DNA from 3 places in the Erwinia sp. INIA01 genome. Region 1 is predicted to be linked to each of the others. Evidence: predicted binding sites of a transcription regulator. Region 1 holds the regulator's gene; each other region holds the start of a gene.

Region 1 (3,282 bases):
AGCGCCGCCATCGCGATGTGGTACTGACAGAAGCGGGACGGGTGTTCAGCGAAGAAGGGCGTTTTGTTATCAAAAAAATGCTTGCCACACGACGCCGCTGTCAGCAGGTGGCTAACGGCTGGCGCGGTCAGATTAATATCGCCGTTGACCGCATCGTCAGGCCGCAGCGTACCCGTCAGCTTATCGTCGATTTCTACCGTCACTTCCCCGATATGGAACTGCATATCTTCCCCGAAGTGTTTAACGGCGTATGGGATGCGCTGGCGGATGGCCGCGTTGATGCGGCTATCGGGGCTACGCAGGCGGTGCCGGTGGGCGGGCGCTTCGCCTTTCGCGATATGGGCAGCCTTAACTGGCGCTGTGTCGTGCAGGCGGATCATCCCTTATTGCAACAGACGGGACCGCTTAGCGACGATCTGCTGCGGGAATGGCCATCTCTGACGCTGGAGGACACCTCGCGCGCGTTGCCGAAGCGTAACACCTGGACGCTGGATAATCAGCGGCGGCTGGTGGTCCCGGACTGGGACAGCGCGTTAGACTGCCTGCGCGCCGGACTGTGCGTCGGCATGATCCCGGGGCACTTTGCCCAGGGTTGGATTGCTGAAGGGGGAATTGCGGAACTGACGCTGGCAAACCCGTTCCCGATCAGCCCATGCTGCTTGAGTTGGTCGGAACAGAGTGCATCACCGGCGCTGCGCTGGCTGCTGGATTATGTTGGCGACAGCGATACGCTGAATGCTGAATGGCTGAGTGAACCGTCCGCCTGAGCGAACGGTAAACGAGCAAGGGATTAGCGGCGATAGTCGCGGAACGGACCATCGGCCACGGAGCGGCGTTCAATCAGTGACGGATGAACTTCAATGGTCTGCGGTTCTTCACGCTTGCTGGTGATGCGATCGAGCAGCATATCGAACGCGGTTTCTCCCAGCCGCTCTTTCGGCTGGTGCACCGTGGTCAGCGCCGGTGTGAAATAGCGTGCGTTGCGCACGTTATCATAGCCGATCACTGAAATATCCTGTGGAACGCGCAGGCCCATCTCGTCCGCGGCGCAAATTGCACCCATCGCCATGACGTCGCCGCCGCAGAAGATGGCGGTCGGGCGCTGTTTCTGCCCCAGAATCTGCTGCATGGCCCGATAGCCGGATTCAGGTTCAAAGTCGCCCTGAACCAGCCACTCTTCACGCAGTGTAATCCCGGCTTCGTTCAGCGCCTTGAGGAACCCCGCATGGCGACCGCCGCCGGTGTTACGCTCCAGCTGTCCCGGGATGGCACCGATATCACGATGCCCACGCTCAATCAGATAACGCCCGGCCAGATAGCCGCCTTCAAAGGCGTTATCCAGCACGGTATCGGTGAAATCTCCGCGCGATTCACCCCAGTCCATGACCACCATCGGGATATTGCGGTGGTCTTCCAGCATCGAGATTAATGAATCCGGGTACTCAGAGCACATCACCAGCAGCCCGTCGACGCGCTTCTGCGCCATCATCGACAGATAAGCCTGCTGTTTGTTCAGGTCGTTATGTGCATTCCCAAGGATCAGGGTATAGCCTTTGGCAAAGCAGCGGTTTTCCACGGCTTCAATAATTTCGGCAAAATAGGGCGCTTCGCTGGAGGTGGCGAGCAGGCCGATGGTTTTGGTGTGGTTGACCTTCAGACTGCGTGCCACGGCGCTGGGGGAATAGTGCAATTCCTTAATTGCTGCCCACACCGCTTCACGGGTCTCTTCGGCTACAAAGCGCGTTTTATTAATTACGTGGGAAACCGTGGTTGTAGACACCCCGGCTCGCTTTGCCACATCCTTAATTGTTGCCATTAAACTTATGCTCCTGGTGTTATCGTAACTATTTGATAACAGGTTGGTTAAACGTTTGCCTGGGTGCAGCCTTTTCCCACCAGACCAAAGTGGTTTGGATGCTGTCGCAACGGGTCGGAAAGGGGAAAAAATCGTCCGTAGAGTGACTGCAGAGCTGGCAAAAACCGTTATCCGCTACTGTTGCGCAACGGAAAAGAGGAATTCTAACAAGGCTGCGCAGAGAAAACGAGATTTTTACGGGGAACTGTGGGAAAATCTTTGTGCATACATTTTGCAGGGTTATTAAGGAGAGACGATGAGTACCGATCTGAAATTCTCACTGCTGACCACGGTGGGTGCGCTACTGATGATTATTGCATTTAGCTTTACGGCTATTCTGCACTAAAAAAATCGGGAGGAGCATGGCTCCTCCCGATTAGCAATTCAGCAATCGCTTACCGCGTTGCGCAATCAGCGAATTGTTTTTGGCGTCATCATTCGACGGGCACCAATATAGTGCTCCTGCCAGTAATCATCGCCCAGCGCGCTTACCTGAATGTCTTTGCCGGTTCTCGGTGACTGAATGAATTTTCCACCACCAAGATATACGCCAACGTGATCGGCGGTACCGCGTCCGTTGATGCGGAAGAACACCAGGTCGCCTTTCTCCAGTTTATCGCGTTTGATCGGCGCAGCATCGCGCAGGTGATACATCTCATTTGCCGTACGCGGGATCTTAAACTTCACCAGGTCCTTATAGGCATACCACACCAGTCCGCTACAGTCGAAACCGGTTGACGGTGATGCGCCTCCCCACTGGTAGGGTTTACCCAACTGGCCCATCAGTTTGTTCATCGCCGTTTCACGCGCTTTCTGATAGCGCGCGCGGTGCGCTTTGCTCAACTTCAGCGGTGATTCAGGGGATTCAGCCTCATCGCGCTCGATAGCACGCAGCGGGCCTTTCTTGCCTTTTTTGGTCTGTAAAGAGGCGAGACGCTCGCGGCCGTAGCGTTTTTTCTCCATCTTACCGATGTGGGTGGTTTTTACTTCGCGTGAGGCCGTCGCTTCCTGGCTCTTTTTCAGCTTTGCCTTCTGGGTAGCAGAAACTTTGGTTTTCTTAAGCGCAGGCTCTTTGGTTTTTTTAATGAGGGGTTCTTTGACTTTTTTCGTGGCAGCCGCTTTAACCGGCCGACGCTTGCGGCGTTCATCCTCACGCGCAGAGTTGTGGTCAACTTTATGCTGATTTGCGTTAACGGGAGCATGAGGCGATGCATGCGCCATATTAAAGAACAGCTGGGCAAAGGCCAGCATGCTAAGCGTGATGATTAAACGCAACGTTCCCATTAACAGTTAAACTCAGTGTAATGACTGCATGGCAATCGAAAAAGAATTCTGCAATTTGCAGGGGTTAGGGCAATTCTAATCTAACTTCTTAACAAAAGGTAAGGTGTTTTTTGTTTCAATAAGACAGATTAAGTAAATGGTGA
Region 2 (3,282 bases), on a different contig from region 1:
TTGAAGGTGCGGTTTCAGAGAACTCGGTACCCACGCGTGAATCGGTAGGAACCGGGATTTTGAACTCGTCGCGCAGTTTTTTCGCGGCTTCAACGAAATCTGGCTCGTACAGAGATTTACCGACTTTGTTGTCAATAGCCACGAAGGTGTTAGCGATACCGCCGCCGACGATCACGGTGTCGGCAATTTTCACCAGAGAGTTCAGCACGTCAAACTTAGTGGAAACTTTAGAACCACCGACCACGGCAACCATTGGGCGCGCCGGGTTAGACAGAGCTTTACCTAATGCTTCCAGTTCGGCTGACAGCAGCGGGCCTGCACAGGCAACTGGGGCAAATTTGCCCACGCCGTGAGTAGAGGCCTGCGCGCGGTGTGCGGTACCGAAGGCGTCCATCACGAAGATGTCGCACAGCGCGGCGTATTTTTTAGAGAGGGCTTCGTCGTCTTTCTTCTCGCCTTTGTTAAAGCGAACGTTTTCCAGCACTACCAGCTTACCGGCTTCCAGCTCAACGCCGTCCAGGTAATCTTTCGCCAGGGAGACGGTGTCCGCACCCAGCTTATCTTTCAGGTAGTTAACCACCGGCAGCAGGGAGAACTCTTCGTTGTATTCACCTTCAACCGGACGGCCCAGGTGGGAGGTAACCATCACTTTTGCGCCCTGCTTCAGAGCCGCTTCGATAGTCGGCAGAGAAGCACGGATACGTGCATCAGACGTCACTTTCCCTTCTTTTACCGGCACGTTCAGATCGGCACGGATCAGAACACGTTTACCAGCAAGATCCAGATCGGTCATCTTAATTACAGACATGGTGAACCCTCTCGTTGATTCTCAAAGTTTTACAGACGCTGCTGCGTCCTGACTGAAACCGATATCGGCCATCGCTAACGTGGTATCCAGCATTCTGTTAGCAAAGCCCCATTCGTTATCACACCAGACCAAGGTCTTAATCAGGTGCTGACCACTGACCCGCGTCTGCGTGCCGTCAACGATGGCACTGTGCGGGTCGTGATTAAAATCAATAGAGACTAACGGTAATTCCGTGTAGTCAACTATACCACTAAAAGCCCCTTCTGACGCACTTTGCAGCAGGGCGTTGACCTCGCAGGCCTTGACCGCATCCCGCACGCTAACGCTCAGGTCAATCGCCGTCACGTTTATCGTCGGCACGCGTACGGCAATCGCTTCGAAACGGTCATTAAATTTCGGAAAAATACGGGTGATGCCAGCAGCCAGACGCGTATCAACTGGAATAATCGACTGGCTTGCCGCACGGGTACGCCGCAGATCGGGATGATAGGCATCAATCACCTGCTGATCGTGCATCGCTGAGTGGATGGTGGTTACCGTACCCGACTCTATCCCCCACGCATCATCCAGCAATTTGATTATCGGAATAATACAGTTAGTGGTGCAGGACGCATTTGATACCAACAGATGTTCCGGCAGCAGCTCTTTCTCATTCACACCGAAAACGACCGTGGCGTCCAGGTCATTGCCTCCAGGATGGGAGAACAACACTTTTTTTGCCCCTGAAAGCAGATGCGCTTCGCCGTCGGCACGGCTGCCGTAGACGCCGGTGCAGTCCAGCACGATATCCACATTCAGCTCGCGCCACGGCAGCGAGGCAATATCGGCGTGATGCAGCAGGCGGATAGTGTCATCGCCAACCGACAGCAGGTCGCGCTCCTGACGCACATCCCAGGCAAAGCGGCCATGGCTGGTGTCGTATTTCAACAGATGAGCCATTCCGGCGGCATCAGCCAGCTCGTTAATGGCAACCACCGTAATTTCAGCACGACGTCCGGTTTCGTACAGCGCACGCAGAACATTGCGCCCGATGCGACCGAATCCGTTAATGGCAATGCGAACCGTCATATTACTCCTGCATCAGAATTCTCTATGAAATCGGACGATTAGCCTGAGCCAGACGCCGCGATTTGTACAGGGAATTCTTGCGTCCCCCCCGCGGCAGGCCAGCGGCTGCATCGGCGGCGACAATCAAACTGAAACGCTTCAGCTAGAATAATAGAAGAGAGGAATAATAGGAATGACTACGATCAATTACCGCGCTTAACTTTCGATCTGCGTCACAAAATTACGCAAAAAACGGCACATTTTGGCGCATAATTATCCACCCCACCGCTTGTCCCGATGAAATTTTAGACGAATACCACTTTATGTAAACCGCCTCCCAATGAAGCGCTTAATCGGTAGTTACACGCACCAATAACACCACTAAACCAAGGGGTATCATCCTTTCGGACAACACTTCAGAGAATGATGAAATTTCATGCCGTACATTGCTGAAAGGAACCGGGGCGAGAATTTGTAGAAATTGAACATCGCCAGTCACGATCGGCGAGCGAAAAAAAAAGCACCGCCAGGCGGTGCTTTTTTCGGTAAACCAGCCCGATTAAGGGCCGGTTGGAAAGGATTACAGCAGGCCTTTCGCTTTAGCGACAACGTTGTCCACGGTGAAGCCAAACAGGTCGAACAGCTGCTCAGCTGGTGCAGATTCACCGAAGCTGGTCATGCCAACGATAGCGCCGTTCAGACCGGTGTATTTGAACCAGTAGTCAGCGATACCCGCTTCAATCGCTACGCGAGCGCTAACCGCTTTCGGCAGCACGGATTCACGGTAGGCAGCATCCTGCTTGTCGAAGGCATCGGTAGACGGCATAGACACCACGCGAACTTTGTGGCCTTCCGCAGTCAGTTTGTCGAATGCGCCAACCGCCAGCTCAACTTCTGAACCGGTCGCAATCAGGATCACATCAGGGGTGCCCGCGCTGTCTTTCAGCACGTAACCACCGCGAGCGATGTTCGCCAGCTGCTCAGGGGTACGCTCCTGCTGTGCCAGGTTCTGACGGGACAGGATCAGTGCGGTAGGACCGTCATGGCGCTCGATACCGTATTTCCAGGCCACTGCGGATTCAACCTGGTCACATGGACGCCATGCGCTCACGTTTGGCGTAACGCGCAGGCTGGCCAGCTGCTCAACAGGCTGGTGAGTCGGGCCGTCTTCGCCCAGACCGATAGAGTCGTGGGTGTAAACCAGCACCTGACGGACCTTCATCAGTGCCGCCATACGTACCGCGTTACGCGCGTATTCCACAAACATCAGGAAGGTTGCGGTGTAAGGCAGGAAACCACCGTGCAGGGTGATACCGTTAGCGATCGCGGTCATACCGAATTCGCGCACGCCGTAATGGATGTAGTTACCCGCTGCATCTTCGTTGATTGGCTTAGAACCGGACCACATGGTCAGGTTGCTTGGCGCC
Region 3 (3,282 bases), on a different contig from region 1:
CTGCTGCAGGCCATCGACCCGTTGCTCAAGGGCATCGCGGGCGGTCAGGATCAGCACCGGCTCATCGCGGCCCTCCTGGCGCCACTGGCGCAGGATCTCCAGGCCATCGATCCCCGGCAGGCTGAGGTCCAGCACCACGGCATCGTAGGGTGCTGCGCTGAGGGCGAGCAGGCCATCATTTCCCTCAGTAAACCAGTCAACGCTAAACCCCAGCTTGCCCAGTCCGGCTTTTATCCCGTCGCCAATCAGGCGGTCGTCTTCAATCAGTAAAATTCTCATCGGCTTATCCTTGGCTGTTAGCGGTTTTATACGGAATGAGGATGCCGCTTGTACAGGGACGATCGGCGAAATTGCCTGAATTTACGCAATAAACAGAAATAAACTCATCAGCTGATGTTCCTTAAGATCCTGTTAAGAAGCGTTTGTTTTAATCACTTTCAGAGACCCTCCGGCAGTGGAACGCTGCCTCCGTTCAGGAAGAAAGGTGATAAAGATGAACATGAAAAAAACAGCTGCATTACTGGCGATTACCGCCCTGATTTCTACCCCGGTTCTGGCCGTACAGGGAGGCGGCTTTGTCGACCCGAATGCGCCGACCTCCGTCGTTCAGAAAGGGGGCTTTAGCGGGCCAAATGGTACGATGGTGACCGTAAAACAGGCGCAGGATATGAAAGACGACGCCTGGGTAACGATGCGCGGTAATATCGAGAAGCGTATCGGTGATGAAGACTATCTGTTTCGCGATGCCACCGGCACTATGACGGTAGAGATTGACCACAAGCGCTGGGAAGGCCAGACCGTCGGCCCTAAAGATAATGTCGAACTTCAGGGCAAGTTGGATAAAGACTTTAACTCCCTTGAGCTGGATGTGAAGCAGATCAGAAAACTCAGTCAGTAAGGCTGACTCATTCCCGGTAGCGCGAGCGATAAACTATTCTTCCAGCATCGGCGGAAAACGCTGTTTTCTGGAGGATTATCTCGCGCTGTTCCGCAAGGCAATCATTCATATCAAAATCCCCCCAACTTTCTTTCTGAAGCCCCTTTGACCCCGTAAATTCATCTTCGTGCAACGACAGCGAAACGTTTCGATGGCGATCACATTTTCACGATCTGGCGATTGTTTTCCCCTGGCCGTTGCTTAAACTGCAGTCAGCGAAACGTTTCGCTCTGGAGTGAAAGATGAAAAAAGGCACCTTACTGAATTCTGATATTTCGTCCGTGGTTTCCCGCCTGGGACATACTGATAGCCTGACCATCGGCGATGCTGGCCTGCCTGTCCCGCATGGCCCGCAGCGCATCGATCTTGCGCTGACTCACGGTATTCCCAGTTTTTTGCAGGTAACCAAAACGGTCACTGAAGAAATGCAGGTTGAGAGCGCCATCCTTGCGGAGGAGATTTTGCAGCACAATCCGCAGCTCCACAGTGAACTGATCGCTCTGCTTAAATCCTTGCAACAACACCAGGGTAATACCATTAGTATCAGCTATATCAGTCACGAACAGTTCAAACAACAAACACAACGTAGTAAGGCTGTTATTCGCAGCGGGGAGTGTTCTCCGTATGCGAATATCATCCTTAACGCTGGCGTGACCTTCTGAGGCCGTTATGCAACCTTTACTGCAACTGAAAGGCATTGAGAAATCCTTCCCTGGCGTGAAAGCGCTGTCGGGGGCTGCACTTGCCGTTTATCCTGGCCGCGTCATGGCGCTGGTGGGGGAGAACGGTGCAGGTAAATCCACCATGATGAAAGTCCTGACCGGGATCTACGCTCGTGATGCCGGTAGCTTTGAGTGGTTGGGTAAAGAAACAACGTTCAACGGGCCGAAGGCGTCGCAGGAAGCGGGTATCGGCATTATCCACCAGGAACTTAACCTGATCCCGCAGCTCAGTATTGCGGAGAATATTTTCCTCGGTCGCGAGTTCGTTAATCGCTTTGGCCGTATTCAGTGGAAAGCGATGTACGAGAAGGCGGACGCGTTGCTGAAACGCCTGAATCTGCGGTTCAGCAGCCACAAGCTGGTAGGCGATCTGTCGATCGGCGATCAGCAGATGGTTGAGATTGCCAAAGTGCTGAGCTTTGAATCTAAAGTCATCATTATGGACGAGCCAACGGATGCGCTGACCGATACGGAAACCGCCTCGCTGTTTCGCGTGATCAACGAGCTGAAAGCGCAGGGCTGCGGCATTGTGTATATCTCCCACCGCATGAAAGAGATTTTTGAGATCTGCGATGACGTGACTATTTTCCGCGACGGTCAGTTTATTGCCGAGCGGGAGGTTAACTCGTTAAGCGAAGAGTCGCTGATCGAAATGATGGTCGGTCGCAAGCTCGAAGAGCAGTATCCGCGCCTGGACAAAGCACCGGGTGATATTCGCCTGAAGGTGGAAAACCTGAGCGGTTCCGGCGTTGACGATGTCAGCTTTACTCTGCGTAAAGGAGAGATCCTTGGCGTGGCGGGCTTGATGGGCGCTGGCCGTACCGAATTAATGAAAGTGCTGTACGGCGCACTGCCGCGTTCAGCCGGAACCGTAACTCTGGACGGCAAAGCGGTAGTAGCGCGTTCGCCAGAAGAAGGGCTGCTCAACGGTATCGTCTATATCTCTGAGGACCGCAAGCGCGATGGTCTGGTGCTGGGGATGTCGGTAAAAGAGAACATGTCGCTGACCGCCCTGAAGTATTTCAGCCATACCGGCGGTCGTCTGAAGCACGGTGAAGAGCAGCTGGCCGTCGGGGACTTTATCAAGCTGTTTAACGTTAAAACCCCTTCGATGAATCAGCCGATCGGCCTGCTTTCCGGCGGGAATCAGCAGAAGGTGGCTATTGCCCGTGGCCTGATGACCCGGCCTAAGGTGCTGATCCTGGATGAACCGACTCGCGGCGTGGACGTTGGCGCGAAGAAAGAGATTTATCAGCTAATTAACCAGTTTAAAGAAGAGGGGCTGAGCATCATCCTCGTCTCTTCTGAAATGCCGGAAGTGCTGGGTATGAGCGACCGCGTGCTGGTGATGCACGAAGGTCGCCTGAGCGGTGACTTCCCGATTGAACACGCCTCGCAGGAAATTCTGATGGCGGCGGCAGTAGGCAAACAATACAGCGCGGAGCTGGCATAACTATGAGTACGCAAACAATCCCTTCACGCCGCCTGATCAGTAAGGCATGGCTGCTTGAACAGAAATCGCTGATTGCACTGCTGGTGCTGATCGCCATTGTCTCCAGCATGAGCCCGAACTTTTTCACCGTGGCGAACCTGTTCAATATTCTGCAACAGACCTCGGTTAAC

Evidence for each region. The regulator PurR, encoded in region 1, represses purine synthesis genes. The targets are predictions, from matches to a motif close to CANGCAAACGTTTGCNTG.
Region 2: epd (erythrose-4-phosphate dehydrogenase) is a predicted target of PurR. The motif match lies at 1,971-1,988, and genes of this name have one in related genera.
Region 3: rbsD (D-ribose pyranase) is a predicted target of PurR. The motif match lies at 1,151-1,168, and genes of this name have one in related genera.

What each region holds. Positions count from the first base shown of each region.
Region 1 is NZ_JAPDNC010000020.1:36,122-39,403, forward strand. It holds gene punR (DNA-binding transcriptional activator PunR) at 1-767, shown strand, start outside; gene purR (HTH-type transcriptional repressor PurR) at 791-1,816, opposite strand; gene cydH (cytochrome bd-I oxidase subunit CydH) at 2,112-2,201, shown strand; gene OMR58_RS24315 (C40 family peptidase) at 2,267-3,130, opposite strand.
Region 2 is NZ_JAPDNC010000002.1:634,465-637,746, reverse strand. It holds gene pgk (phosphoglycerate kinase) at 1-808, opposite strand, end outside; gene epd (erythrose-4-phosphate dehydrogenase) at 830-1,876, opposite strand; gene tkt (transketolase) at 2,436-3,282, opposite strand, start outside.
Region 3 is NZ_JAPDNC010000008.1:5,812-9,093, reverse strand. It holds gene qseB (quorum sensing response regulator transcription factor QseB) at 1-279, opposite strand, end outside; gene OMR58_RS14870 (YgiW/YdeI family stress tolerance OB fold protein) at 500-898, shown strand; gene rbsD (D-ribose pyranase) at 1,180-1,599, shown strand; gene rbsA (ribose ABC transporter ATP-binding protein RbsA) at 1,607-3,112, shown strand; gene rbsC (ribose ABC transporter permease) at 3,115-3,282, shown strand, end outside.